Regions from separate parts of the Rhizobium sp. NXC14 genome, predicted to be linked through region 1. Evidence: riboswitches for the same ligand, from Rfam matches in the RefSeq annotation. Region 1 holds a riboswitch; the other holds the start of a gene.
What was found. A riboswitch is a leader RNA that binds a small molecule or an ion and turns the genes downstream of it on or off. The one in region 1 is predicted to bind S-adenosylmethionine.

Region 1 (15,061 bases):
GGGCTTTTTTATTCGGCAATGATTTTGACGCGGTCGCCGGGGGAAACGGCCGCACCCGTCGGCAGGGCATTGATGAGCTTGAAGAGATCGAGCTTGCGGTCGGTGCCCATCATACGGGCGGCAAGCGTCGAGATGTTCTCGCCGGGCCGCACGGTAACGACGCGAATGCGCAGCGGCTTCAGCGAGGCAGCTTCCGCCGGTGTCATGCGCCGGAAGCTGGCGCGCAGAACATTGGCCGTCGGTTCGAGGGCATCGCTGCCCTTCGGCACGGCGGTCAGGAAACGGAAGATCTGCGCATTGTTGCGGATGACGGTGACATCGAAATCCCAGCGGTCGGCACTTGCGCGCGCAGTGGCTGCTTCCATGCCATTGACGGTAATCTGCTGAATGGTCGATGGGTCGAGACCGGTCACCCAGCCACTGGAGATATAGTTTGTGAGGCTCTGGTTCTGGTTGTCGGCGACGCCATCGAAGCGGACGGCGATGTCGTTGGGGCCGGTGGCCATCACGGCTTCGACCTTGTTGTCGATCTTGAAGTCCGCCGGCACGTCGAAGCGGATCCCGAGGCCGCCATGCAGGAAAGTCTGACCGCGCACGTAGCCCTCTTCCGGGCTGTCGCCGTAGAGCAGGCCGTCAATGCCGTCAAGATAATAATCGCGGCCCTTGTCGCCGACCGTCCCCTCCTGGCCAAAGGCGCGCGCATGGGTGCGGGCAAGCTCGATGCGTTGGGCGGAGTTCGGATGGCTCGAAAGGAAGTCGAGGCTTTGGTCGGCTTCCGGGTCGACCGCCATGAAGCGGCTGTAGGCCGCCATGGAATCGAGGAAGCGGGCGGCGGCATAGGGGTCGTAACCGGCTTCGCCAAGCATGCGCACGCCGATGACATCGGCCTGCAGCTCCTGCTGGCGGGAGAAGGCGGCAAGCCTGAGCTTGCCCCGGGCCAGCGCCTGCTTGCCGGCAATGTCGCTCGAGAGGACCTCGGCGACGACGCGGCTGGCGATGACTTCGGCTTCTTCGCGCTTCTGCCGCTCGATACCGTGGTTCGCTGTCACGTGGCCCATTTCGTGCGACAGCACAGCGGCGACTTCCGAGGCGTCGTTGGCAAGCGCGAGCAGGCCGCGGGTGACGTAGAGATACCCGCCCGGCAGCGCAAAGGCGTTGATCGCAGGCGAGTTCAGGATGGTAATGCGGTAGGACTGGCTCGGATTTTCCGACACTGCCGTCAGTGCGCCGGCAATGCGCGCGACGAGGCGCTCGGTCCTGGCATCCTTATACTCGCCGCCGTAGCTTGCCACGATACGCGGATGCTCGCGGGCGCCCATCGCCGCCCGCGGATCGTTCTTCTGCACCTCGTCGACGATCTGGGGATTGGAAGAAGGCGAGATGCTCGGTTGGTAGGATTGTTCGATCAGCGGCTGACACCCGTTCAGCGCCATTGCGACGGCTGAAAGCAGCATCAGGCGATGGACGAAGCGCCGCGTCGCAGAGATGGCATCACTGGAAAGCGCGGGCGATTTCCACGTCGTCAAGCTGTCCAGTCTGGTTCTCCGCATCATGTCGCTGTTTTGCCGGTTTGCCGCAGATGGGGACCGGCCTTGGCAAGGGGAACTCAACGGGTGCGCACCCCTGATCTCGCGCCGCATGCTAAGCCGATACACGTCGTTGCTGTAACTGATTTACGCATCGGTTGCATAGCGAGACTCTGTTTAATTGTGGCGCCGTTGCATTTTAGCAAGCCTCAGGCATCGAGGTTCCCTTCGCTCGGATGAAATTATGGCGAAAGTTCCGTCACCAGGCATAGATTTGTCGCCGGCACGGAAAAAGAACGGCACGATTGAGTGACAGGCTGGTAAATGGCAGTCCTGCCAGAAAATCGCAACTTCTAATTTATTTACGGGGTAATGGAACGTCTGCTGGTGAATATTCCCGTTATGCCCCTACTCCGCCGCTTCCGCCGCCGCCGATTGCGGTCGCTTCATTTCCCCGGTGAGGGGCAGCTGCACGGGCTTCAGCATCATTGCGGCAGCAAGGCCGATCAGGGCAATGGCGCAGGAAGTCATGAAAAGGGGCGAGAAGGCGGCGGCATAGACATCTGCGACGGCCTGGCGGCTTGCTTCGGGAAGGGCGGCCATCATCTTCGGCGTCAGCTGTTCGATATCGGCGACACCGGGAATGGGAGCGCCGACCTTGCCGAGCCCGGAGGCGATGATCGCGCCATAGATCGAAATGGCAATTGAGGCGCCGCCCATGCGCGAGAGCGTCACCGAGCCGGTCGCGGCGCCGACGTCGCGAGCGGGGGCGGCATTCTGCACGCCGATGACGGGGACCTGCTGCGCAAGGCCGATGCCGATGCCATGCAGCATCATGATCGCGCCGATGAAGGCGATTGGCGTTCCGGCATGGACCTGTGACATCAGCGCAAAGGCAATGGCGCTGCAGGTGAGGCTCGCGATGGCGAAGGGTTTGTAGCGGCCGGTCATCGAGATAATACGCCCGGCGGACAGTGATCCGCAGACGAGACCACCGGTCAGCAGAATGAACAGAAGGCCGGCGACCGATGGGGAAAGGCCGGTCGTCGTCTGTAGGAAGAGAGCGAGATAATTGACCATGCCGATGGCGATCGCGCCGCCCATCACCGATATTAGCAGCAGGAGGCTGAAGGTCGAATTGCGGAAGAGCTGCAGGGGAACGATCGGCTCCGGCGCGCGGCGCTCGACGAACACCCAGGTGACGGCGCAGACTGCGCCGAAGGCGACGATGCCGATACTCTGTGGTGAGATCAACGCCCCGAACAATTCGCTGCTGTCTGTGGCAAGCACGATGCTCGTCGTCGTCAGCGCGATCAGGAGTGCGCCGGCATAATCGATCTTCGGGCGCCGATGCGGCTTGCGGTAGGGCAGCATGAAGGCAAGGCCGGTGAGCACGATGAAACCGATCGGCACGTTGACGAGGAAGATCGAGCGCCAGCCGAAGAGATCGCTCATCGTTCCCCCGAGCACCGGGCCGATCGCGCCTGAAGCCATCAGCACGAGGCTGGAATAGCTTTGATAGCGCGCCCGCTCGCGCGGCTCGAACAGATCGGCGTTGACGGCAAAGATCGATACCATGATGCCGCCACCGCCGAGGCCCTGCAGCACACGGGCGGTGATCAGCGTGTTCATCGAGACGGCGAGGCCGCAGACCGCGGAGCCCGTGGTGAAGATTGCGATCGCCGTCATCATCACATATTTGCGGCCGAAGAGATCACCAAGCTTGCCGTAGAGTGGCATGACAGCGCTGAGCGCCAGCAGGTAGGCCGAGCCGATCCAGCCGAAACGCTCGAGATGGCCGAACTCACCGACGATCGTCGGCAGGGCCGTGGAGACGATCTGATTATCGAGCGTGGCCATGAACATGGCGGTCATCAGAAAGAAGAAGAGGATAAGCCGGCGACGAGAATCCGTCACGAGCGGCGCAGGCGCGGGCTGCATGTCCATGGGGGCATATTTCCGAGTTTGATCTATTTTATGTGCTATTAGCATGGAATTGTCAACGGCATATGAGTGACTCCGGCATATTCAATTTTAACCTCCGCTCTGCTATGGTGCCGTCATGAATGAGACGCTGACGAAGATCCTGTCCAACGGTCGGGCCGAGCCGGACGATGAGAACCTGCCTCGCATCGGCAAGAGCATGGCACGCATGCGCCTGATGACCGGCCGACGGCTGATCGGCAGGCTGGCGATCCAGAGTGCCGCACCGGGCCTTGAGCTTTCCCATCTCGACGTGCTGGACGCCGTGCGGCGGGCTGAGTCGCCCGGCGAGGTTACCGTCGGCTTGATCGCGGAGATGCTGCGCATCGACCCGTCGCGTGCCAGCCGGGTCGTGGCCGAGATGGTCGGGCGCAACGTGCTGCGCCGCGAAGCCTCCCAGGCCGATGCGCGGCGGATCGTCGTCGTCATCACCGAGGCCGGCCAGGCGCTGCTTGCCGAGATCCACGCGCAGAAAATGGCCATCATTTCCGAGATCGTCTCCGATTGGCCGCGCGAAGATATAGAGCGCTTCGCGACGCTGTTCGAACGTTTCATTGGCGGCTACGAGGCGATCTTTCTCTCGCGCGACAAGGACACGCCCGGTTGAGGCGAAAGCGCCGTCCGTCGGTGCCCCTTCCCCTCGCCCCCCCGTTTGCGCTAAGGGCAGTGCCCATGAGCCAATCCACCTTCACCATTCTGCTCGGCGGCGAACTCAGCCTGACGGAACGCCTGCGCCACGCGATCGGCGGCAGCCGTTTCATCGCGGCCGATGGCGGCATGCGGCATGCGGCGGCGCTTGGTGTCATGCCTGAGCTCTGGGTCGGCGATTTCGATTCGACGCCCCCCGAGCTCGAAGCGGGCTTTCTCGATGTGGCAAAGCAACCCTATCCCGCAGCAAAGGCGGCAACGGACGGAGAGATCGCGGTATCGGAAGCGGTCGCCCGAGGCGCCCGGCGGCTGATCCTCGCCGGCGCGCTCGGCGGCGAACGCTCCGACCATGCGCTTCAACACCTGCTGTCGGCCGTCGGCCTTGCTGAGCAGGGTTTCGACGTCCTGCTGACCTCGGGCAAGGAAGAGGCCGTTCCGCTGCTCCCCGGCACGATCGAACTGGACCTTCCCAAGGGCTCCCTGTTTTCCGTCCCCGCGTTCAGCGAGCTGAAGGGGCTCTCCATCGAGAATGCGCGCTATCCGCTCACGGATTTCCATCTGCCTTTCGGCTCATCGCGCACCATTTCAAATGTCGCGGAAGGCAAGGTTCGCTTTTCGCTCGAGAGCGGCAGGGCGATCGTGCTTGCCCGACCCTATGATCTTTCCGGAGTCTGATTTTGGCCCCTCCCATTCTGAAACTCGATGACATCTTCCTGAGCTTCGGCGGCGCACCGCTGCTGGCGGGCGCTTCGCTGCAGGTCGAGCCCGGCGACAAGATCTGTCTCGTTGGGCGTAACGGCTCTGGCAAATCGACACTCCTGAAGATTGCCGCCGGCCTGGTCGAGGCGCAGTCCGGCGAGGTCTTCCGCCATCCGTCTTCGACGGTGCGCTATCTCGAACAAGCCCCGGACTTTGCCGGCTTCCGCACCGTTCAGGCCTATGCCGAGGCCGGGCTGGGACCGGGCGACGACCACTATCGCGTCACCTATCTTCTGTCGCATCTCGGCCTGACCGGCGAAGAAGATCCGAACACCCTTTCCGGCGGTGAAGCGCGCCGGGCCGCCCTTGCCCGCGTGCTGGCCCCGGAACCGGATATTCTCCTGCTCGACGAGCCGACCAACCATCTCGACCTTCCCACAATCGAATGGCTGGAAGGCGAGCTGCAGAAGACCCGCAGCGCCCTGGTGCTGATTTCGCATGACCGTCGTTTCCTTGAAAAAGTCTCGACGGCAACCGTCTGGCTCGACCGCGGCGCCTCGCGCCGGCTCGACAGGGGATTCGCGCATTTCGAGGCATGGCGCGACCAGGTGCTGGAGGCCGAAGAACTGGAGCAGCACAAGCTCGGCAAGGCGATCGAGCGCGAAGAACACTGGCTGCGCTACGGCGTCACGGCCCGGCGCAAACGCAACATGCGCCGCCTCGGCGAGCTGCAGACGATGCGTTCGCAATATCGCGGCCATAAGGGACCGCAAGGAACGGTGCAGGCGACGGTTTCGGACGCGCAGGAATCCGGCAAGCTGGTGATCGAGGCCGAGAAGATCACCAAGAGCTTCGGCGACCGGGCCATCGTCACGCCGTTCTCGATCCGCGTACATCGCGGCGATTGCATCGGTCTCGTCGGGCCGAACGGTGCCGGCAAGACGACGCTCCTGAAAATGCTGACCGGCCAGCTTTCGCCGGATAGCGGCACAGTGAAACTCGGCACCAACCTGGAGATCGCCACCCTCGACCAGAAACGCGAGGACCTGAACCCCGAGGATACGCTTGCAAACTACCTGACGGACGGGCGTGGCGAAAACCTGCTCGTAAACGGCGAACAGCGCCATGTCACCGGCTACATGAAGGAATTCCTGTTCCAGCCGGAACAGGCGCGCACGCCGATCAAAAGCCTCTCCGGCGGCGAACGCGCCCGGCTGATGCTGGCGCGCATCCTGGCGCGCCCGGCAAACCTCCTGATCCTCGACGAACCAACCAACGATCTCGACATCGAGACGCTCGACCTCCTGCAGGAAATCGTCGCCGGCTTTCCCGGCACCGTCATTCTCGTCAGCCACGATCGCGATTTCCTCGACCGCACCGTGACCTCGACGATCGCGCCCGCCGTAGCGGATGCGCCCGACGGCCGATGGATCGAATATGCCGGCGGTTACACGGACATGCTGGCGCAGCGCAAAGGCGCGATCGAAGAGCGCCGGAAGGCCGAGAAGGCGGCGGAGAAGCCGAAGACGCAGGAGATAACAGCTTCCGGCGGAGGCTCGAAGGGCAAGCTTTCCTTCAAGCAGAAATTCGCGCTGGAAAATCTGCCGAAGGAGATGGCCAAAGCCGAGGCCGAGCTCGCCAAGCGCGAACTTGTCATGGCCGATCCCGGTCTCTTCACGCGTGACCCCGCCGCCTTCAATCAACTTGCGAGCGAGATGGAAAAGCTGCGCGCCGGCCTGTCCAAGATGGAAGAGGAATGGTTGGAGCTCGAAATGCTGCGCGAAGAGCTCGAAGGCTGAGACTCTCGCACTCAGCCGCTCGCGTCACGCTGCAGGTAAAACTCCTGCTGATGGGGAGGTCTTAAAGCGCCGGCGCGGGGACGACGGCTGCGCCCGCACTGGCGCTGGCGCCGGTGGTCTGGGCGACCTGCTGCTGCGGCTCTTCAGATCTCGAAGGCAGAGCCTGCAGATGCAGCACCCGCGGCTGCAGCGCCTCCAGATAGGTTTCAGAGCGGCCGATATAGATCATGCCCGTTTCGGGTATCGAAGTCAGCACGCTGCACATCGTCTCCTGCCATTCCGGCTCCATGCCCTCGAGCACTTCGTCGAAGATGATCCAACGCGGGCGCACCAGCAGCAGGCGCGCGAAGCCGATCGCCTTCTGTTCATCGCTGTCGAGCAGCTTGTCCCAGCGGGCGCGGGTATCGAGCCTTGCGATCAGAGAGTGCAGGCCGGCCTTTTCAAGGGCCGCCTCGACGGCAGCCTGCTCGTAGGCATCCGGGCTTTCGGGGAAGGCAAGCGCCTCGCGCAAAGTGCCGCCCGGAATATAGGCAATCTGCGGAATGAACAGCATGTCGTCGATCGGCGGCAGACCCATCGTGCCGCTGCCGCACGGCCAGAGCCCGGCCAAGGCCTGGAACAGCAGTTTGCGGTTGACGCTATGATCGCCGTTGATCATGATCTTTTCGCCGGCCTTGATCACGATGTCGGTTTCACGCAGGCGAAAACCGCCGCATTCCTCGATGTCTTCGCCGATTTTGGCATTGATCACCACATCCTTCAGCGTCAGCCTGTCGGGGGTGGTGTTTTCATAGGCGATGCTGCCCTTCACACCAAAGTCCTCGTCCATGTCGAGCAGCGCCTGGCGGAAGTCGGTGACGCGCATCAGCGTGGCACGCCATTCGGCGATCGGGCCGAAATTGGCGACATACCAGCGCAACGCCGTATTGACTTGGTTGAAGGCGCCGACCGACATCATCAGCTGCCCGAGGGTGAGGCCGCCGGAAAAATAAGCGGGTGCGGCAACGATAATGGGGATAACGATCACGAGCCAGCCGTAGCCGGCCGAAACCCAGGTGAGATTGGTGTTGGCCATGGCGAGCCGCTTGACCACCCTCAGCACCGAACTGATGTCGGTGTTGATGCGCCGGCGTTCATTCTCTTCGCCGCGAGCGACGGTGATTGCCGGCATGTTCTCATTGGCATGCATCAGCGTGAAACGAAGCTCGGCCTCCTTCGAGAACCGGTCGGCATTGAGCTTGACCAGCTTGCGGCCGACGACCTGACTCAGCACCGAGGCGGAGGCGGCATAAAAAATCGCTGCCCAGACCATGTAGCCTGGAATGGAGAAGCTGTGGCCGCTGATGTGGAAGACGAAGCCGCTCGACAGCTCCCAGAGCACGCCGATGAAGCTCACCAGAAGAATGGTTGACTGTAAGAGGCCGAGAACGAGCCCTGTCGTGCTTTCGGCGAGGTTACGGGAATCCTCGTGAAGGCGCTGGTCGGGATTGACGCCGATCAGGCCGCTCGAGGCGAGCCGCAGCGCCCGCTTGCGCTTCAGCCATTGATTGACGAGATCGCGCGACAGGCCCTCGCGCATATAGAGCGCGGTCATCTGGTTCAGCCAGGCCTGCAGCACGTTGAGCAGCAGCAGCGTGCCGGCGATCATCGCAAAGATTTCGAGCTGGTGGAAGAATTCGCCGAGATCGCGGCGCTCGAGCGAATCATAGAAGGGGGCGTTCCACTCGTTCAGAATGACCTGGCCATAAGCTGTCAGAAGGATGACGAGGATCAGCACTGTTGCCAGAAACAGCACCTTGCCACGCACTTCAGAATTCCAGAATGCCGAGAACATTACTCCGAGGCGATATGTCAGGCTGAAGTCGTAACCAACCTTATCCTGCCTCCTGGTGCCCGGCCTCCCCTCAATCTTATCTGCCATCATGCTTTTCCAAACCGCCCATACTGTCATTATTAACATGGTGGCGTTACCGGTCTATCAACAGATTTTATCAGTCATTAAACTGTGATGATTCTTGACGCTCCGCTCCTGCATGCATTCGGAGTTGATTCGCGGCTCAACTGGGACTAATTAAGGCACTCCGTGGTGATTTGGCCGGCCGGCTTGCAGCCACGTTAAAGAAGTCGCTAAAGGGCCGCGTGCGGACCGGTAGCGATTTTTTCGCCGCCGGTTTTTTATTTTCGATCGAGTTGACCGCAAATGCCCATCAAGATCCCCGATACGCTGCCCGCTTTCGAAACCCTGGTTCAGGAAGGTGTGCGGGTGATGACCGAGACGATGGCGATCCGTCAGGATATAAGACCGTTGCAGATCGGCCTGCTCAACCTGATGCCCAACAAGATCAAGACCGAACTGCAGATGGCCCGCCTCGTCGGGGCTTCGCCGCTGCAGGTGGAGCTGTCGCTCATCCGCATCGGCGGCCACAAGGCGAAGAACACATCCGAAGATCACCTGCTCGCCTTCTACCAGACCTGGGAAGAGGTGAAGCAGCGCAAGTTCGACGGCTTCATCATCACCGGAGCGCCGATCGAGCTTCTGCCCTATGAGGACGTTACCTATTGGGCAGAGATGCAGGAGATCTTTAATTGGACCGAGACCAACGTCCATTCGACGATGAACGTCTGCTGGGGCGCGATGGCGGCGATCTATCACTTCCACGGCGTTCCGAAATATCAGCTGAAGGAAAAGGCCTTCGGCGTCTACCGGCACCGAAACCTGAAGCCTTCATCCATCTATCTGAACGGCTTTTCCGACAATTTCGAGGTTCCGGTGTCGCGGTGGACCGAGGTGCGCCGCGAAGATATCGAGAAATCCGCAAGCCTGGAAATCCTAATGGAATCCAGCGAGATGGGCGTATGCCTCGTGCACGAGAAGAGGGGCCGGCGGCTCTACATGTTCAACCACGTCGAATATGATTCCACCTCGCTTTCGGATGAGTATTTCCGCGATGTGGATGCCGGCGTGCCGATCAAGATGCCGCATAATTACTTCCCGCATAATGATCCGACGCTTGCGCCGCAGAACCGCTGGCGCAGCCATGCGCACCTCTTGTTCGGTAACTGGATCAATGAGATTTACCAGACGACGCCCTATGACGTCGAAGAGATCGGCATGGATCTTTGACCGGCATTTCTTTCTGACCTGCCCGGTTGCGGTTTGGAGCAAATGCGGGCAGGTTCCGGTCCGGAACTCTATAGCGCCGCGCGTCTTATCGGACGCGCAAAGGAACGGACGGTCGATTATGTCGGATAAGTTGGAGCGGGATGTTTTCGGGCAGACGAAGGCGGGCGAAACCGTCTATCGCGTCGTCATCAATGGCGGCGGCCTGACGGCCAAGATCATCACCTGGGGCGCGGTCATCCAGGATCTGCGCCTTGCGGGACATGACGCGCCGCTGCAGCTTGGCTTCGAGGAGTTCGACAACTACCCGCTCTACTCGGCCTATTTCGGCGCAACGCCCGGCCGCTGCGCCAATCGCATCGGCGGCGGCAGGTTCACGCTCGACGGCAAGGATTATCAGCTCGAGCGGAACGAAAACGGCGTGACGCATCTGCATGGCGGCAGCGACAACATCGGCAAGCGCAACTGGACGATCGTCGAGCATGACGTCGACCGGCTGGTGATGAAGATCGTCGATCCCGACGGCCGCGCCGGCTACCCCGGCAATTGCACCATCCAGGCGATGTTCCGGGTGCATGGCAACGGCGAGCTGTCGATCACCTACGAATCCACCAGCGACCAGCCGACGCTCGCCAATGTCTGCCAGCACGCCTATTTCAATCTCGACGGCCGCGACGATGCGCTGGGCCACGACATCATGATCGCCGCCGATCACTATTTGCCGACCGACGAAAAGCAGGTGCCGACCGGCGAAATCCGGCCCGTTGCCGGCACTGAATTCGATTTCCGCGAGATGGCTCCGATGAAGCGTTTCGTCGGCAATGAACAGGCATTGTACGACCATAATTTCTGCCTGTCTCGCGAACGCACCGCCAAGCGGACTGTGGCACTCGCCCGCAGCCTCTATTCCGGCGTGTCGCTGGAAGTGCGCAGCACCGAGCCGGGCGTGCAGTTCTATGCCGGCTTCAAGCTCAATACAGGTGCTCCCGGCCTCGGCGGGCGCAAATACGGCCCGTTCGCCGGCTTCTGCCTGGAAACGCAGGTCTGGCCGGATGCCATCAATCACGAAGGCTTTCCGAATGCGGTCCTGCGCCCCGGCGAAGTGCTGCGCCAGGAGACGGACTACATCTTCACCAAGAGCTGAGCATTCTAGAGACGCACGGCTGTCAAATTTGACCGTTATGAACCCTCTTCGGTTTGCCGGAGAGGGTTTTTTTATGCCTTGTCCGATTCAGACTTGCCGATTGGTTCTATATAGGTTCTATTGTCTGCCCATGGATAGAACCAGTCTAGTAGCTGAACTCAATAGACGCGGCCTGCGCGACGAAGCGTTGGCCGGGCCGCTCTACAAGCGGCTGGCGCAGGCGCTGACCAGCCTCATTCAGGAGGGCTTGCTGAAGGCCGGCACGGCGCTGCCGGGCGAGCGCGACCTTGCCGAGGCTCTCAAGCTTGGCCGCGTCACCGTGCGCGCTGCCTATCACGACCTGATGGCGGCGGGCGCACTGGAATCACGCCACGGAAGCGGTACTTTCGTATCGGGTAGGGTGGAGCGCATGGAACAGTCGCTCTGGCGGCTTTCCTCCTTCTCCGCCGACATGCGCTCGCGCGGGCGTCTCCCGGCCGCACGCATCTTGTCGCGCGAGGTCAACACGCCGTCTCCGGAGGAATCCTTTCTGCTCGGCCTCGGCGCCGGCGAACCGGTTCTGAGACTCGACCGTCTGCGCCTCGCCGACGGCCTGCCGCTGGCGATCGAGCGGGCCGTCGTGCCGGTCAAGTTTCTGGGGGAGAACGCCGGCGGCGAGGGATCGCTCTATGATGCGCTGGCGGCGAATGGCCACCGACCGGTGCGTGCGCTGCAGCGGCTGACCGCCGTCACGCTCGATGCGTCCTATGCCGCGATGCTGAACGTCAAGGCAGGCGCACCGGCGCTTCTGATCGAACGTGTCTCGCGCCTGGAAGACCAGCGCGTCGTCGAATATACCCGCTCGCACTACCGCGGCGATGCCTATGATTTCGTTGCCGAATTGAGAATTGGAGATGACCATGAGTGAGAACCAGTCGCTGATGCTGCAGGAAGCCGGCCAGTCGCCGGTGGTGGTGGCCACGCTTCTCGAAAAGGAAAAACCGGTCTTTGCGGAAATCGCCCGGCTGTTTTCGTCCGCCCGCCCGAGCGTGGTGACCACGGCGGCGCGCGGCTCCTCGGACCACGCCGCCACCTTCTTCAAATATCTTTTCGAGATCACCTGCGGCGTACCGGTCGCATCGGTGGGACCGTCAATCGCTTCCGTCTACGGCGCTGCCCTCCATCTGAAGGGCGGTGTGCATTTCACCGTTTCGCAGTCGGGGGCCAGCCCTGACATCGTGGCTTTGCAGGAGGCGGCGAAGAAGGGTGGGGCGACGACCATCGCCGTCGTCAACGTCACCGACAGCCCGCTTGCCAAACAGGCCGATATCGTTCTCGGTCTTAACGCCGGCGCGGAAAAAAGCGTGGCGGCGACCAAATCCTTCATTGCCTCCGTCGCCGCCCTTTCCGGCGTGACGGCCGCGATCGGCGGCGCGTCCGGCCTGCAGGCAGCGCTTGAAAAACTGCCGGAGGCGCTTTCGGCGACCGCAGGTATCGAAACGGCGGCGGTCGAGGAGGTGCTGTTCCATGCGACCTCGCTCTATACGGCCGGCCGCGGCCCGGCCTTTGCGATCGCGCTAGAAGCGGCACTGAAGGCGAAGGAAACCTCCGGCCTGCATGCCGAGGCCTTTTCGCTAGCGGAACTGATGCACGGTCCAATGCGCCTGGTGCAGCCCGGCTTTCCGATCGTCGCCTTCGCGCCTGACGATGCGGCCTTCGCCAATAACGGCCAGGCGCTGGAGCGGCTGCAGAAGCTCGGCGCCACCACCGTCGGTTTTTCGGCACAGCCGCTTCCCGGCATCAATCTGCGCGTGCCGACGACGGGCAATGGCCTGATCGATCCGCTGGTGTCGCTGCTCGTCTACTACCGGCTGATCGAATCGGTGACACGCCGCAAGGGCTTCGATCCCGACCGGCCGGCGAACCTACTCAAGGTGACGGAGACGATCTGATGGTCCGCAAGATCTTCGTCGGCGCCCGCATCTTTGACGGCGAGCGCTTCCATGACGACAAGGCGCTCATCGTTGCCGACGGCCGCGTCGAAGCGATCATCGCGGTAAACGACCTGCCCGATGGCGAGACGGTCGCTCTTGCGGGCGGCATCCTGTCGGCCGGCTTCATCGATGCGCAGGTCAATGGCGGCGGCGGCCGAATGTTGAACGATGAGCCTTCCCCAGCGTCGATGGATATCATCGCCAGCGGGCATCGGCCTTACGGCACGACGTCGCTGCTGCCGACCTTGATCACCGACACATCCGAGGCGACCAGTGCCGCTATCGAAGCGGCGAAGGAGGCTGTGAAAGAAAACCGCGGCGTCGCCGGCCTGCATCTCGAAGGCCCGCATCTGGCGCCAGCCCGCAAGGGCGCTCATTTGGCCGAGCTGATGCGGCCGGTGGAGGATAGTGACATCAAGGCCTTCATCCGGGCACGTGAGTCGATCGGCACGCTGCTCGTCACCATCGCCGCCGAGCAGGTGACGGTCGCCCAGGTGCGCGAGCTTGCCGAAGCCGGCGTCACCGTCAGCATCGGCCATTCCGATTGTTCCAGCGAGGCGGCGGAGGAACGGTTCGATGCCGGAGCGCGCGGGGTCACGCATCTCTTCAACGCGATGAGCCAGATGGGCCACCGTGCTCCGGGCCTGGTCGGCGCGGCCATCGATCATCCCGCATCCTGGTGCGGCATCATTGCCGACGGCCATCACGTCGATCCGAAGGCCCTGCGCACGGCGCTGCGCGCCAAGCGCGGCGAAGGCAAGCTGTTCTTCGTCACCGACGCGATGTCGCTTGTCGGCTCGCAACAGGACTCGTTCACGCTGAACGGACGCACCGTTCGGCGCGAAAGGGGCGGCTTCTGCTCGAAGCTCGTGCTTTCCGACGGGACGCTCGCCGGCTCCGACGTCGATATGATCTCGGCGATCCGCTACGGCGTCACCTATCTCGACCTGACGCTCGCCGAGGCCTTGCGCATGGCGACCCTCTATCCCGCGCGTTTCCTGAGGCTTGCCGATCGTGGCCATCTCTCGCCGGGCGCGCGCGCCGATCTCGTACATCTGACAGATGCGCTTACTGTCACCGCCACCTGGCTTGCCGGCGAGGCAGCCTGAACGCAAGGAGAAGCGGGATGACCGACATTACCGATGCCTATTTCTCCAACCTGATCGGCCGGCTGGAGACGTTGAGGCAGGCGCTCGCCGAACCGATGGCGCAGGCCGCGGCGGTCATCCTCGATGCCGCCCGCGACGACAAGCGCGTCTATGTGTTCGGCACCGGCCATTCGCACATGCTGGCGGAAGAGGTGCACTACCGCGCCGGCGGGCTCGCCTTCACCGTGCCGGTGCTTGTCGGCTCCGCCATGCTGCATGAGGGCGCCGTCATCAGTTCGGTCTATGAGCGCACACAGGGCCTTGTGCGGCCGATGCTGGAGCGTTACGGCATGCAGCCGGGCGACGTTATCATCATCGCCTCCAATTCGGGTGTGAACGCCGCGCCGATCGAGGCGGCCGACTATGCGCGCGACATCGGCGCAAAGGTCATCGCCATCACGTCGATCGCCTATTCCTCGGCGATCGCCAATGGTCGCCGCCGGCTCGCCGACGTCGCCGACGTGGTGCTCGACAACGGATTGCCGCCGGGTGACGCCGTTGTCGATCTCGAAGGAACAGGACTTCGGGTCGGACCGGTCTCGACGGCGGTCGGGGTGACCATCATCAATGCGATCTTTGCCGAAGTTGCCTCGGAGCTTTCGAAAGCCGGCGATGCGCCGGTTTATCTCAGCGCCAACATGCCGGGTGCAGCCGAGATCAACCAGAAGCTCGTCAAGAAATACCGGCCGCGCAACCCGCATCTGTGAGATCGAGGATAAAGGCCTGCTGATGTCGCAGGCACGATTCGTGACGCGATCAAGCGGCAAGAATAGAGCTGACCATGCGGGCTGTCCGCGGTGCCAGCGTAAAGCCGATATGCCCGTGTCCAAAAGCAAACACGACATCCCTTCCACCTCTTGAAGGCCGGATGACGGGAACGGAATCGGGCATGGAAGGGCGAAAGCCCATCCAGCTCCGGCTTGGTTCACCAAGCGTCGGGAAGATCCTGCGGGCGTTTGCCAATAACACTTCGAGGCGCCTCGGGTTCGAAGGCGCGGTGAGGCCTCCGAGTTCCACGGT
Region 2 (15,061 bases), 640 kb from region 1:
GCCTTCCAGACCAACCTCTTGGCCTTGAATGCCGGCGTCGAAGCCGCGCGCGCCGGTGAAGCCGGCAAAGGCTTTGCGGTCGTCGCCCAGGAAGTGCGCGAGCTCGCTCAGCGCTCGGCCAATGCCGCCAAGGAGATCAAGTCGCTGATCACCAATTCCGGCTCTCATGTCCAGACCGGCGTCACGCTGGTGGGCGAGACCGGCAAGGCGCTCGATGTGATCGTCACCGAGGTGCAGCAAATCAACCAGCACGTCCACGCGATCGCCGAAGCCTCGCGCGAACAGTCGATCGGGCTGCAGGAGATCAACACCGCCGTCAACACCATGGATCAGGGTACGCAGCAGAATGCGGCGATGGTCGAGCAATCGACGGCCGCCAGCCGCAGCCTCGCCACGGAAGCGGCAGCACTCAACACCCTGCTCGGCCAGTTCCGATTGACCGGCACCGGCGGCTTTGCCGCCGCCGTACCGAGCGCGTCTAAGCGGCCGACAGCCCCGCCACCGCGGGTGGTGGCCCCGCGCCCGGCAGCAGCCAAGGCATCGATCCGCGTCGCCAGGGAAGGCACGACCCGCCCGGCCGCCTCCCCCGCCCGGGCGCTAGGCCAGAAGATCGCCAACGCCTTCGGCGCCGGCAACAGCAGCACGCCGTCGACGCAGGATGCCGACTGGACGGAATTCTGAGCCGGCAAGAGGCACGCCTGCCCGGTTCGCGCGGATAGCTGCCCCTCGCCCTAACCCTCTCCCCGTAAAAACGGGACGAGGGGACGTGCCCAGCGAGAGGTCGGCGGGGAATGGAGAGGTCGCGGCACATCCCCTTCGCCCGGTTTGCGGGGGTCTGAAGGACGGGCCGAGACCGTGGCGCGACCCCGGTCGATGCCGGCAGCCGGATGAGGGGCAGGCTACGGGCCGCACCCTTCCTTCTGGGATTCGCTCAAACCGGCCGCCAACCAATCTCGACCAGAATATTTCCGGGCGCCGTGCAATAAAACAGCCAGCCGCCGCGCATGGCGGCCGGCGGGCCGGACAGCACCGCACCGGCGGCAACAAGCCCGGCATGAACAATATCAACATCAGCCTTCTCAGCCAAAATAAAGCCGACGTGATAAGTCTGACGCTGCAGTTCGACCTGGTCGGCGGTGCCGAACTTCGCGATCGCGTGGCTGAGGACAATTTCGAGGCCGGCGTCGTCGGTCAGTATCGCCAGGCCGTTCTGGCCCCGCATATCCTTGAGCATCAGGCCGAAGTGGCGGATGAAGAAATCCGCCGTCGCGGTAATATCGGGAACGTGAAAATCGAGATGGTTCAGGCGCATGACAGTCTCCGTTTGAAAAAATCCCGCGACTGCCTTTTGCCGTCTCCGCACGCCGCCGGGATCCCGCATCTTGATGCGGATCACGTCGCGGGTTCTCGTGCCATAGGCCACGGAGCAGAGCTTCTTGAGAGCGCTCACGACGCTCCAACGGAAGGGATCGGGCTTACCTCAACCGATCCTGCCTTTTTCGACACTGCCCATCTAGCAGACACCGCCGGTTTCGCCAACGCATGGATTTCCTGCGCTCCGGGCAGCACCTCTCGAACGAGTGAAGGCGGAGACGCCGTTTCATCTGGTGCGTCTGTTGCGATCGGGAGTAAGATCGCAACGTTCTGCGCATCGGAAGGGATGGATATGAAACCGGCAATCATCGGCCTCATCGGCACACTCGTTCTGGCGGGATGCAACACCGTCAGCTACAGCGGCCCGGGCCTCGAACCCATCCCAGGCAGCATCACCTATCACGGCCAGCCGCGCACCAAGCTCACCAAATCGCCACCCGGCTCCTCCTTCCCGCATGATTTTATCGACCAGTATGGCCGACAGGTGGAGGAAACCTACATCCTCCAGCCCGACCGCAGCCTGATCATCGCACACCGCCGGTATAAGCCGATTCGGTTTTTCGGGGATTAGAAGGACATCGCTGGAAAGGCAGCTGGAGCGGGTGAAGGGAATCGAACCCTCGTATTCAGCTTGGGAAGCTGCTGCTCTACCATTGAGCTACACCCGCGATGAGCTGAGATTTCCAACAGATGGGGGCCGCTGTCAAGTCGCCGCCCGTCAGGCCGGCGTCAGATGCGGAAATGTTTGGAGAGCTTGAGGCCCTGGGCCTGGTAGTTGGAGCCGAGGCCGGAGCCGTAAAGGCTTGCCGGTTTTTCCTGCATGTGCTCGTAGACCAGGCGGCCGACGATCTGGCCGTCTTCGAGGATGAAGGGCACTTCGTGGCTGCGCACTTCGAGCACGGCGCGGCTGCCGCGGCCGCCGGCCGGCGCATGGCCGAAGCCCGGATCGAAGAAGCCGGCATAGTGGACGCGGAACTCGCCGACCAGCGGATCGAAGGGGGTCATCTCGGCGGCATAATCCGGCGGCACGTGCACGGCCTCGCGCGAGACGAGGATATAGAACTCGTCGGGATCGAGGATCAGCTCGTTGCGGCCGCGGCTGTAGAGCGGCTCCCAGAAATCGAAAATATCGTGCTGGTCCTTCTCGTCGACATCGACGACCGCGGTGTGGTGCTTGCCGCGATAGCCGATCAGGCCGTCCTTGTCGCCGGTGAGATCGATCGACAGCGCGATGCCGCCGCCCGAGACGTTCGGCTGCTTGCTGGCAACAAGCGTCTCGCTTTCATGCAGCCTCAGAAGTTCCGGCTCGCCGAGCACGGACTGGCCGACGCGGAAGCGGATCTGCGACAGGCGCGAGCCGCGGCGAACGACGATCGGGAAGGTGCGCGGGCTGATTTCGAGATAGAGCGGGCCGGAATAGCCCGGCGGGATCTTGTCGAATTCCTGGGCGTAGTCGGTGATGACGCGGGTGAAGATATCGAGCCTGCCGGTCGAGCTCTTCGGATTGGCCGAAGCCGACATGTCGGCAGGCAGCGCCAGGCTCTCCATCAGCGGTACGATATAGACGCAGCCGGTTTCGAGCACCGCGCCCTGGGACAGGTCGATCACGTGCAGGCTCAGCCGATCGAGCTTGTCGGAGACCAGATGCGAGGGGCCGGGCATGAAGGAAGCGCGCACACGAAAGGCCTTGCTTCCTAAGCGCAGGTCGAGGCTCGCCGGCTGGATCTGATCGCGGTCGAGCTCCCGCTCGGAGTTCAGACGCCCCGTTTCGAACAGTGCCGCAATCGCGCGGTCCGCCAGAATTCCAGTTTCGCGAGCCATCATGCCCCATCCATCATTTTGCCGCCGACAAAACCAAAATCGGGGAATTGACGCAAGCAGCTAACAGCAGTATTGCAAAATTATCCCGTGGTGATTTGGCCGGTCGGCTTGCAGCCACGTTAAACAAGTGGCTAAAAAGACCGGGTTATGAAACCGGTCTGCTTTTGCGGCCGGTTTTTTGTTATGTGAAGGTGATGGCATGAGCAAGACCTGGCGCCCGGCAACCCAACTCGTCCATGGCGGCACGCTGCGTTCGCAATATGGCGAAACATCAGAGGCAATCTATCTCACCCAGGGTTTCGTCTATGACACGTCGGAAGCGGCAGAAGCCCGCTTCAAGGGCGAAACGGACGGCTTCATCTATGCCCGCTACGGCAGCCCAACCAACGACATGTTCGAAAAGCGCATGTGCGCATTGGAAGGCGCTGAAGATGCCCGCGCCACCGCCTCCGGCATGGCGGCCGTCGCCGCCGCCGTCCTCTGCCAGGTCAAGGCCGGCGACCACATCGTCGCGGCCCGCGCGCTGTTCGGCTCCTGCCGCTGGGTCGTGGAAACGCTTGCGCCGAAATACGGCATCGAGTGCACGCTGGTCGACGGCCGGGATCTCGCCAATTGGGAAAAGGCGGTCCGCCCGAATACCAAGGTATTCTTCCTGGAGAGCCCGACCAACCCGACGCTCGAAGTGATCGATATCGCAGGCGTCGCCAGCCTCGCCAACCAGGTCGGCGCCAAGCTGATCGTCGACAACGTCTTCGCGACGCCGCTCTTCCAGAAGCCGCTCGAACTCGGCGCCCATATCGTCGTCTATTCCGCCACCAAGCATATCGACGGCCAGGGCCGGTGCCTCGGCGGGGTGGTGCTTTCCGACAAGGCATGGATCGACGAGAACCTGCACGACTATTTTCGCCATACCGGCCCGGCCATGTCGCCGTTCAATGCCTGGACGCTGCTGAAGGGCATTGAAACGCTGCCGCTGCGCGTCAAGCAGCAGACTGAAAATGCGGCGAAGATCGCCGATTTCCTGGCAGAGCAGGGCAAGGTCGCCAAGGTGATCTATCCCGGCCGCAAGGACCACCCGCAGTCTGACATCATCGCCAAACAGATGACCGGCGGCTCGACGCTCGTCTGCTTCGAGCTGAAGGGCGGCAAGGAGGCGGCCTTCGCGCTGCAGAACGCGCTTGAGATCATCAAGATCTCCAACAATCTCGGCGACAGCAAAAGCCTGATCACCCATCCGGCAACGACGACGCACAAGAACCTGACGGAAGAGGCGCGTGCCGAACTCGGCATTTCTCCGGGCACGGTGCGGCTTTCGGCCGGCATCGAGGATACGGACGACCTGATCGAGGACTTCGCGCAGGCGCTTTCCAAGGTTTCGGCCTGATGGACTGGAATAGCGGCCGGACTTCAATGAGGAGCCGGCCGCCGATCTGCGGGAACAAGTACCCCCGCGCCGGCGTTGCGAAGTAAAATTAACGCTGACGATTAGGCTTAACGATCGAAAACCATACGATGATCACCATTTGACCGCTGATCAACGTTCCGTTTCTTGACGGACGGGGCCTCTTTATAAGATACGGGTAACATATCTTGACTATGGTGCAAGGCATGTATCGCGCCCTCACAAGAGATATCGAAGTCGTGGTCGAACCGTTCTATCTGGAGGAGCAATCCGATCCGGAAGACGATCGCTATGTCTGGGGTTACCGGATCGTCATCAGCAACAATTCCGGCGTCGCCGTTCGCCTCATCAATCGCTACTGGAACATCACCGACCAGAACGGGGTGGTGGACGAGGTGACCGGACCCGGCGTCGTCGGCGAACAGCCGCGGCTCAGCCCGGGCGACACCTACGAATATTCCTCCGGCTGCCCGCTTGACACGCCCTCAGGCCTGATGTTCGGCCATTACCAGATGGAAACGGATGAAGGCGAGCTATTCGACGTCGACATCCCCGCCTTCTCGCTGGATTCACCGGGGCTACTGCGCGTGCTGAACTGAGCGCAGGCCCCAAAGTGGATATGCCCGATTCACCCCCAGATGACATGCATCAGAGATCAAAAGGATCCGAGGCCGTCCGGGTGTCCGGCTTTGCTTCGAACGGATCCTTTGATTGGGGCGTGGCTGGCCGCTGAGCGACTGCAGCGTTTACCGCCTTCTGGCAGGTGAGCATCTCATCCGTTGCCCTGACGGAATTTTTTAAACTCAGCGCAACAATCTGCTTTCCGTTGAAGGTGGCGCGAAAACCCAGTTTACGAGCGAACTCGGCAATCAGACTGGAATCCTTAAAATCGATCCATAATCCCTTGAAGCCATCAAGATCGAGAGCGCTCGCATTCGCCGTCCATTGAGAACGATCTAACGACAGTTCGATGGGATATTGCTTTCCCACTTCCAAGGATTTCCAGTTCGGATTTGCGATCACAATGTAAAAAGGGCTCTCCTTTTTTGTAAAATTAAAGCCCAGACGAAAAACGGTGCCGTCATCAAATGAAGTGAGAACAAAACAGCCGTTGCCCAAGGTCGGGTCGACAGCCACGGTCCAGCCGCCAACCTCTTTCCATTTGATTGTTTCGTCATCAGCCAGGACAATCCGTGGCATCGCAGCAATGAATGCGAATACAAAATACAAAAGCCGCATTGACGTCCCGCCCCCAGAACCAGTTGGGATAATAGGTGCACAGTGACTACTAAAAGTCGAGTCACTGTGCCGCTGCAATGCGTATCTTTTTCGCGCCAAGCGCGACTAATGTTATTCCGCCGGCTGAAGCTCGGCTGCTTCGAAGCGGTATGTGGTCGAGCAGAATTCACAGGTGACGGATATCTCGCCGTTTTCCTGGCTGGCCTCGATCTCCTCGGCGGTGAAGCCCTTCAGCACGTTGCCTATTTTTTCCCGCGAGCAGCTGCAGCGGTCGAAGACGGCGCGGGGCTCGAAGACGCGCACGCCGCGCTCGTGGAACAGGCGGAACAAGAGACGTTCGGTGCCGACCTGCGGATCGGTCAGCTCGTCGGCATCGATGGTCTCGACCAGCGAGCGCGCTTCGGTCCAGGCGTCATCCTCGCCATGCGGACGGTCGCCGTTATCGCCGTCGCCGCCGTGGAGATCAGGCTGGCGCATGCGCTCCGGTGCCTCCGGCAGGAACTGGGCGACGAGGCCGCCTGCCCGCCAACGATGGCGCGGCTTGCCGGCATCGTCACGGTCGAAAAGTTCGGCCGCAGCCAGGCGCACCCGCGTCGGGATCTGCTCCGACTGGCGGAAATAGACGCCGGCGATCTCCTCGAGCGACGTGCCGTCGAGGGCGACAATGCCCTGGTAAGGCTGCGCGAACTTGCCCTGATCGATGGTGAAGGCGAGCACGCCCTTGCCGAGCAGTTGCTCCGGCTCGGTCTCGCCTGAGGCAATCGCCTGGTCGAGCAGCGCCCGGTCGAAACGGGCATAGGCACGCACGTTCTCCGGCGTCGAGAAATCGGCGACGAGCAGATCGACCGGGCCGTCGCCCTTGGTCTGCACGGTGAACTTGCCGTCGAACTTCAGCGAGGTGCCGAGCAGCACCGTCAGTACGACGACTTCGGCGAGCAGCCGGGCGACGGGCGCGGGATAATGATGGCGCTCGAGGATCGCATCGAGCATGGGGCCGAGCTGGACGGCGCGGCCGCGCACATCCAGACCCTCCACCTGAAAGGGGACGACATGATCATCGCCGGCGAAATCGAACTGGCCGAGGGCGGCTGCAGCTTCTGCCATGGCTTTACTCCTAGTTTCTGGAGCGGCGGCCAAAGTGTCCGGCGCTCGCGCAGTCGGGCCGCAAGCTTATGACTCGCAACATCCGATTATGGTTCAGATCGCGCCCAGGCACCAAGCAAGAATCGACTTCTGCGCATGAAGACGGTTTTCCGCTTCATCGAAGACCACGGATTGCGGGCCGTCGATCACCTCGTCCGTCACTTCCTCACCGCGATGAGCAGGCAAGCAATGCATGAACAATGCATCGCTGCCGGCCTTGGCCATCAAGGCCGCATTGACCTGATAAGGCTGGAAGACGTTGTGACCCCGGGCCCGATGTTCCTGATTCATGGAGACCCAGGTATCGGTCACCACGCAATCGGCGCCTTCGACCGCACGGTCGGCATCATGGCAGAGCATGACTTCGGCGCCCTCATTGCGGGCCCAGTTCAGATAGTGATCCTTAGGCTCCGAGCCAAGAGGCACGGCCATGTTCATGCGGTAGCCGAAGCGCGCAGCCCCTTCCACCAGCGAATGCAGCACATTGTTGCCGTCGCCGGTCCATGCGATCGTCTTGCCCTTGATCGGGCCGCGATGCTCCTCGAAGGTCATGATATCGGCCATGATCTGGCAGGGGTGGGTGTCGTCCGTCAGCGCATTGATCACAGGCACGGTCGCGTGCTCGGCGAGCTCCAAAAGCCTGGAATGCTCGGTGGTGCGGATCATGATCGCATCGACATAGCGCGACAGCACCTTGGCGGTGTCGCCGATCGTCTCGGCGCGGCCGAGCTGCATTTCAGTACCGGAGAGAAACAGCGTTTCGCCGCCGAGCTGGCGCATGCCGACGTCGAAGGAAACGCGGGTGCGCGTCGACGGCTTTTCGAAGATCATCGCCAGCATCTTGCCGGCGAGCGGCTTGTCGCCCTTGCCGGATTTGAAGGCCTGCTTGCGGGCGAGCGCGTCGTTCATGATAGTTCTGAGGTCGGCCGAGGTGACGGCCGAAAGATCGAGGAAATGTTTAGGAGCCATGTTCTTACCTGTCGTGCGCCCGAAGGCGGCGATCCCTTCAAGCCGTCTTCTTGATCTTGGCGGCGCGGATGCTCTCGGCGGCGCGCTCGAGGCGCACGAGCCCCTCGCGGGCTTCTTCGGCAGTGACCACCAGCGGCGGAAGAAGGCGGATGACGTTGTCGCCGGCCGGCACGCCGAGCAGATGCGCGGCGCGGATCGCCTGCAGCAATTCGGCCGAGGGAACCGCAGCCTTGACGCCGAGCAGAAGCCCCTCGCCTCGGATATCCTCGATAACATCGGGATACCGATCCTTGAGCGAGGCCAGCCCCTGGCGGAAGACGAGCGCGACGTCGCGCACATGCTCAAGGAAGCCATCGGCGAGGATGACGTCGAGTACGGCACTGCCGACCGCCATGGCCAGCGGATTGCCGCCATAGGTCGAACCATGCGTGCCGGCCTTCATGCCGGAGGCAGCCTCGGCCGTGGCAAGGCAGGCGCCGAGCGGGAAACCGCCGCCGATGCCCTTGGCAACGGCCATGATATCGGGCGTGATGCCGGACCATTCATGGGCGAAGAGCTTGCCGGTGCGGCCGACGCCGGTCTGGACCTCGTCGAGGATCAGCAGCAGGCCGTTTTCGTCGCAGATCCGGCGAAGCGCCTTCATGAATTCGCCGGTGGCGGGACGCACGCCGCCCTCGCCTTGCACCGGCTCGATCAGGATTGCGGCCGTCGCATCGGTAATGGCGGCGCGGACGGCCTCGATGTCGCCGAACGGCACCTGATCGAAACCCGGAGCCTTGGGGCCGAAACCTTCGAGATATTTCTCCTGACCGCCGGCGGCAATCGTCGCGAGCGTGCGCCCATGGAAGGCACCCTCGAAGGTGATGATATGGAACCGCTCGGGATGCCCCTTGGAAAACTGGTAGCGGCGCGCGGTCTTGATGGCGCATTCGAGCGCCTCGGCGCCAGAATTGGTGAAGAACACCTTATCGGCGAAGGTAGCGTCCGTCAGGCGCTTGGCGAGGCGCTCCTGGCCGGGGATCTCATAGATGTTGGAGAGGTGCCAGACCTTGTCGGCCTGCTCCTTCAGCGCCGCGACCACATGCGGGTTGCCATGGCCGACGGAGGTGACGGCGACACCGGCGCCGAAATCGAGATAGCGCTCGCCGCTCTCGGTGATCAGCCATACGCCCTCGCCTCGCTCGAACCGCAGCGGGGCGCGAGAATAGGTGTCATAAAGCGGCGCGGCTTCAGCCATGGCGCGGGTCTCCCGTTCAATGTTGTCTTGCACGGACTCCGGCTAACAAAACCAGGTCCAAAAAATCAAAAATGCCGCCTTTCGGCGGCGAGCGGTACTATTTCCTTTTCGCGCTGCAATGTCAACAAAACTGGCGCCTTAGCCTATGCAGCAAGCTTGTGCAGCGGCACTTTCGGCCTTCAACAGGCATTATTGCAGAAATGCCACGCAGAGGCAGCAAGTTGGGGAAAACTTGAAATTCGATTCATCCGGATTCCCGCGACTCTTGTCACGGAGTCAGCCTCACACTAGGTTAAAGTTCAATTACTAGACTGCATGCGGCGGAACTAGTCACCAAAATTGATCAAGCGTTTCTTGTTTCGGAGGCTTCCGGGACAACGGTGAGGGATTCTGCCATCACCAACGCAAAAGGTGGAGACAGGGCATGAACTGGACAGACGAGCGGGTCGAGAAACTCAAGAAGCTTTGGGCCGAAGGACTGAGCGCCAGCCAGATTGCTGCGCAGCTTGGCGGCGTCAGCCGAAATGCCGTTATCGGCAAGGTGCACAGGCTCAGCCTTCCCGGCCGCGCCAAGGCCGGCGGCACGGCCACCGCGGCGCGCACGCCGAAGCGCCAGACAGCCGCGCCGCGCGCGCCGAACTACGCCTCCCGGATCACCACCCGCACCGTGACCCGTCAACAGGGCGCAACGATGCTGAAGGAAGAGATCGAGGTCGATGCCGTCGAGGAAATGGAATATGTGCCGGCCGGCAATGTGGTCGTGCCGATTTCTCGCCGCCTCGGCCTGACGGAGCTCACCGAACGCACCTGCAAATGGCCGGTCGGCGACCCGCTCAAGGAAGATTTCCATTTCTGCGGCTGCGAGTCCCCCGACAATTCGCCCTATTGCAGCTATCATCAGAAGCTTGCCTATCAGCCGATCAACGAAAGGCGCCGGGCCGCGGCACGGGTCAGCTGAGCGGACAGGTATTGCCGAGAACGAGAAACGGGCCGAGTGGCCCGTTTTTTTATTCGATTGGGGAAGTGACCTTTGCGTTTAGCAACCAAGCCAACCCCACACTCCGTCATCCCGGGGCTTGGAGGAGAAGTGGTGCCTGGACAGATAAGCCACGCCAGTGCGATGAAGCTGGTTCTGCAGCGGCGATGGATCGGCGGCAAAAACGGGTGCTACAGGTTGCACCACCGGCGCGTTTGGCGAGAGCGCCAACCACACGCTCCGTCATCCCGGGGCTTGACCCGGCTTGACCCTGGGATCGACAACCAAGCACTCGGCTTCGATAATTTCCCTGCAGTTGGATGCATCCCTGTTCCCGCAGCGCCGGCCCGATGGATCCCAGGGTCAAGCCCTGGGATGACGGAGGAGAGGTGATGCCGGGACAAGTCGGCTCTGCAGGCGCGATGGAAAGGTGGTGCCGAGACGCATAAGCCTCGCCGGCGCAATGACGCTGGCGAAGAAGCGGCTGCGATCGACGACGGCAAGGGGGGCCTCACAAGCCGTACTGCCGTGCGTTTGGCGGGAACGCCCATCTCACACACTCCCTCAGCCTCAGGCTTCCATAGAATAGCCGGCGCCGCGGACGGTGCGGATGACGTCCTGCATGTTGGAGAAGTTCAGCGCCTTGCGCAGGCGTCCGACATGGACGTCGACGGTTCGTTCGTCGACATAGATGTCGTGACCCCAGACGCCGTCGAGCAGCTGCGAGCGGGAAAAGACCCGGCCCGGCGACGACATCAGGAATTCCAGCAGGCGAAATTCGGTCGGGCCGAGGCGGACTTCGCGGCTCTTGCGGTGGACGCGATGGGTTTCGCGGTCGAGCTCGATATCGCCGCATTTCAGCACCGAGGACAGCACCTCGGGGCGGGCACGGCGCAGCATCGCCTTGACGCGGGCGACGAGTTCGGGGGTCGAGAAGGGCTTGACGACATAATCGTCGGCGCCGGTGGACAGTCCGCGCACACGCTCGCTCTCCTCGCCGCGCGCCGTCAGCATGATGATCGGCAGTCGCTCGGTTTCCGGCCGCATGCGCAGGCGCCGGCAGAGTTCGATGCCGGAGACGCCGGGCAGCATCCAGTCGAGGATGAGCAGGTCGGGCGTGCGCTCCTGAAGCCTGATTTCGGCCTCGTCGCCGCGCAGGATGGTATCGACCTCGAAGCCTTCGGCTTCGAGATTATAGCGAAGGAGCACGCTGAGCGCTTCCTCGTCTTCAACAACTGCGACTCTCGGGATCATGCGTGTCCGTCTCCTCGCGCACAAGCCTTAAACTCGGGGTCTAAGCAGGCGTCCTGCGCAAATTCAGAAATTGGCTGCGACCTCTTTGCGCGCCCCGAACGGGCGCGCACGCAATCTTGGAAGGATTATTCCGTCGCGGCGCCGACGGTGTTGGCGCTGTCATCCTTCGGGCGATCACCTTCCGGCTGGGCGCCTGTTGCCATGTAGTAGATCGTCTCGGCGATGTTGGTGGCATGGTCGCCGATGCGTTCGATGTTCTTGGCGCAGAAGAGCAGATGCGTGCAGCTCGTGATGTTGCGCGGATCTTCCATCATGTAGGTCAAGAGCTCGCGGAACAGCGAGGTGTACATGGCGTCGATCTCGTTGTCGCGTTCGCGGATGGCGGTCGCCTTGTCGGCAGCGCGTGTCGTATAGACGTCGAGCACTTCCTTGAGCTGGACAAGCGCCAGCTCGGAGAGATGCTCGAGACCGCGGGCGAGCTTGCGGGGCACGCCGGTGCTCTGCACGGCGATGACGCGCTTGGCGGTGTTCTTGCCGAGGTCGCCGACGCGTTCGAGATCGGCGGCGATGCGGATCGAACCCATGATTTCGCGCAGGTCCGCCGCCATCGGCTGACGGCGGGCGATGGTGACGATCGCCTTGTCGCCGATTTCGCGCTCGGTATGATCGAGGATCACGTCGTCGGAGATGACCTTCTGCGCCAGCGCGGTATCGCCGTTGACCAGCGCCCGGACCGATTCGGCGACCATCTGTTCGGCCAGGCCGCCCATTTCGGAAATCCGCCTGGAAAGGAACTTCAGATCATCATCATAGGCAGAATAAATATGTGTCGATGCCATGGGGCTTTGTCCTCGAATAAGGGGAAGGCTTCGGATGGCCGTGATCAGCCGAAGCGACCCATGATGTAGTCCTGGGTACGGGGATCGTCCGGATTGGTGAACATCTTGTCGGTGTCGTTCTCCTCGACAAGATTGCCGAGGTGGAACATGGCGGTGCGCTGCGAGACGCGCGCGGCCTGCTGCATGGAGTGGGTGACGATGACGATCGTATAGTTTTCGCGGAGCTCGTGGATCAGCTCCTCGACCTTGGCGGTGGCGATCGGGTCAAGGGCCGAGCAGGGCTCGTCCATCAGGATGACTTCCGGGCTGACGGCAACGGCGCGGGCAATGCACAGGCGCTGCTGCTGACCGCCGGAGAGGCCCGTGCCGGATTCGTGCACGCGGTCCTTGACCTCGTTCCAGAGGCCGGCGCGCTGCAGGCTGCTCTCGACGATCTGGTCGAGATCGGCCTTCGACTTGGCGAGACCGTGGATGCGGGGGCCGTAGGAGACGTTTTCATAGATCGACTTGGGGAATGGGTTCGGCTTCTGGAAAACCATGCCGACGCGGGCGCGAAGTTCGACGACGTCGATATCCGGATCATAGATATCGTCGCTGTCGAGCGTGATCTTGCCGGTAACGCGGCACCCCTCGATCGTGTCGTTCATGCGGTTCAGGCTTCGCAGGAAGGTCGACTTGCCGCAGCCCGAGGGGCCGATCAGGGCGGTTACGGTGTTTTCGCGGATGTTCAGGTTCACGTCGAAAAGCGCGCGCTTCTCGCCGTAGTATACGGAGACATCCTGTCCGATCATTTTATACGGGACGTTGCTCATCTTCTGATCCAGCGCCTTTTCAACTGCAGCTTCCGTCAGCATGTTCATGATGTTTAACTCCGTTTACCAGCGGCGCTCGAAGCGACGACGCAAGAGGATGGCGCCCATGTTCATGACGACCAGGAACAGGAGCAGGACGATGATGGCACCCGAAGTACGCTCCACGAAGGCACGTTCGGCCTCGTTCGCCCACATATAGACCTGCACGGGCAAGGCCGTCGAGGGCTCGAGCGGTGTCGCGGGCGCATTGGCGACGAAGGCGACCATGCCGATCAAGAGCAGCGGCGCGGTTTCGCCGAGCGCGTGCGCCAGGCCGATGATCGTGCCGGTGAGGATGCCGGGCATGGCAAGCGGCAGGACGTGGTGGAACACCATCTGCATCTTCGAGGCGCCGAGGCCGAGAGCTGCGGCGCGGATCGAAGGCGGCACGGCGCGCAGGGCCGCGCGGGTGGCGATGATGATCGTCGGCAGGGTCATCAGCGTCAGCACCAGGCCGCCTACCAGAGAAGCCGAGCGCGGCAGGCCGATGAAGTTGATGAAGACGGAAAGGCCGAGCAGACCGTAGACGATCGACGGGACGGCTGCGAGGTTGTTGATGTTGACCTCGATCAGGTCCGTCAGCCTGTTCTTCGGCGCAAACTCCTCGAGATAGATCGAAGCGGCGACGCCGATCGGCAGCGACAGAACCAGCACGATCAGCATCAGGTAGAGCGAGCCGATGAGGGCGACGCCGAGACCGGCGGCCTCCGGACGGCTGGAATTGCCGTTGACGAAGAGGCCGGTGTTGAACTGCTTCTGAAGAGCGCCGCTCGCCTTCAGCTGGTTCATCCAGTTGACCTGCTTGTCGTTGACCTTGCGGTTCTTCTCATCGACGGAAAGATCGATCTGGCCCTTGTTGGCGCTATCGATATTGGCATCGGCGAGCAGGGTGACGTTGACGGTCTTGCCGATGATCGAGGGATCGGCGACGACCAGATCGCGCAGCTGGATCGGCGCGCTCTTGGAGAGCATGGCGGTTGCATCGCGCACATCCGGACGGCTCGATGCATTGATGTTCAGCTGCTTGACGATCGCGTCGCGCAGCAGAACCGGATAGTTGGCGGCAATCAGCACCGAAGGATCGGTCGCCCGCTTGCTGTTCGGATCGATCGTCTTTTCGGCGAATTCGACCGGCAGGGTGATCGTCGTCTGTTGGAAGGCGGTGTAGCCTTTGCCGATCACCGTCCACAGCAGGACGAAGAGGAAGATAAGGCCGAAGGCGATGGCGGCGATACCGTAGGCCTGGAACCGGCGCTCGGCGGCATAGCGGCGCTTGATGCCGATATCACGGCGGGCCGGCACTTTGGAAACGGTGGCACCGATGGCGGGAGAAACAATATTCGTCATTCGTACTGCTCCCGGTATTTGCGCACGATGTAGAGCGCATAGATGTTGAGGCAAAGCGTGATGCAGAACAGCGTGATGCCAAGCGCGAAGGCAACCAGCGTCTGCGGCGAGGTGAACTCAAGGTCGCCCGTCAGCTGGTTGACGATCTTGACGGTCACCGTGGTCATCGGCTCGAAAGGGTTGATCTGAATGCGGGCGGCGACACCCGCGGCCAACACGACGATCATGGTCTCGCCGATGGCGCGCGAGGCGGTCATCAGCAGCGCGCCGACGATGCCGGGAAGCGCGGCCGGCAGGACCACCTTCTTGATGGTTTCGGAGCGTGTGGCGCCGAGACCGAGCGAACCATCACGCAGTGCCCGCGGCACGGCGGTGATGATGTCGTCCGACAGCGAGGAGACGTAGGGGATCAACATGATGCCCATGACGATACCAGCCGTCAGAACGCTCTGCGCCTGGATGAAATTGGTGTAGCTGCCGGAGAGCAGGCCACTGATCTGGGCGGAGAAATCGCGCAGGAACGGACCGACGGTGACGAGCGCGAAGAAGCCGTAGACGATCGTCGGGATGCCGGCCAGCACTTCGAGAAGAGGCTTGGAGACGGAACGC

Region 2: linked by a shared signal. The riboswitch ahead of NXC14_RS02560 (O-succinylhomoserine sulfhydrylase) and the one ahead of metA (homoserine O-succinyltransferase) in region 1 are both predicted to bind S-adenosylmethionine.

The regions. Positions count from the first base shown of each region.
Region 1 is NZ_CP021030.1:4,368,201-4,383,261, forward strand. It holds gene NXC14_RS21315 (M48 family metalloprotease) at 9-1,553, opposite strand; gene NXC14_RS21320 (MDR family MFS transporter) at 1,935-3,473, opposite strand; gene NXC14_RS21325 (MarR family winged helix-turn-helix transcriptional regulator) at 3,589-4,116, shown strand; gene NXC14_RS21330 (thiamine diphosphokinase) at 4,182-4,832, shown strand; gene NXC14_RS21335 (ABC-F family ATP-binding cassette domain-containing protein) at 4,835-6,655, shown strand; gene NXC14_RS21340 (ABC transporter ATP-binding protein/permease) at 6,717-8,615, opposite strand; SAM riboswitch at 8,729-8,806, shown strand; gene metA (homoserine O-succinyltransferase) at 8,856-9,779, shown strand; gene NXC14_RS21350 (aldose epimerase family protein) at 9,898-10,920, shown strand; gene NXC14_RS21355 (GntR family transcriptional regulator) at 11,051-11,827, shown strand; gene NXC14_RS21360 (SIS domain-containing protein) at 11,820-12,851, shown strand; gene nagA (N-acetylglucosamine-6-phosphate deacetylase) at 12,851-14,002, shown strand; gene NXC14_RS21370 (SIS domain-containing protein) at 14,020-14,748, shown strand; gene NXC14_RS21375 (FAD-dependent oxidoreductase) at 14,798-15,061, opposite strand, start outside.
Region 2 is NZ_CP021030.1:510,911-525,971, reverse strand. It holds gene NXC14_RS02585 (methyl-accepting chemotaxis protein) at 1-681, shown strand, start outside; gene NXC14_RS02580 (VOC family protein) at 932-1,312, opposite strand; gene NXC14_RS02575 (hypothetical protein) at 1,667-1,945, shown strand; tRNA gene NXC14_RS02570 (tRNA-Gly) at 1,969-2,042, opposite strand; gene NXC14_RS02565 (2'-deoxycytidine 5'-triphosphate deaminase) at 2,104-3,198, opposite strand; SAM riboswitch at 3,273-3,351, shown strand; gene NXC14_RS02560 (O-succinylhomoserine sulfhydrylase) at 3,395-4,579, shown strand; gene apaG (Co2+/Mg2+ efflux protein ApaG) at 4,804-5,196, shown strand; gene NXC14_RS02550 (hypothetical protein) at 5,246-5,836, opposite strand; gene NXC14_RS02545 (Hsp33 family molecular chaperone) at 5,948-6,940, opposite strand; gene argF (ornithine carbamoyltransferase) at 7,034-7,948, opposite strand; gene NXC14_RS02535 (aspartate aminotransferase family protein) at 7,986-9,185, opposite strand; gene NXC14_RS02530 (GcrA family cell cycle regulator) at 9,610-10,143, shown strand; gene phoB (phosphate regulon transcriptional regulator PhoB) at 10,732-11,415, opposite strand; gene phoU (phosphate signaling complex protein PhoU) at 11,541-12,254, opposite strand; gene pstB (phosphate ABC transporter ATP-binding protein PstB) at 12,299-13,114, opposite strand; gene pstA (phosphate ABC transporter permease PstA) at 13,130-14,452, opposite strand; gene pstC (phosphate ABC transporter permease subunit PstC) at 14,449-15,061, opposite strand, start outside.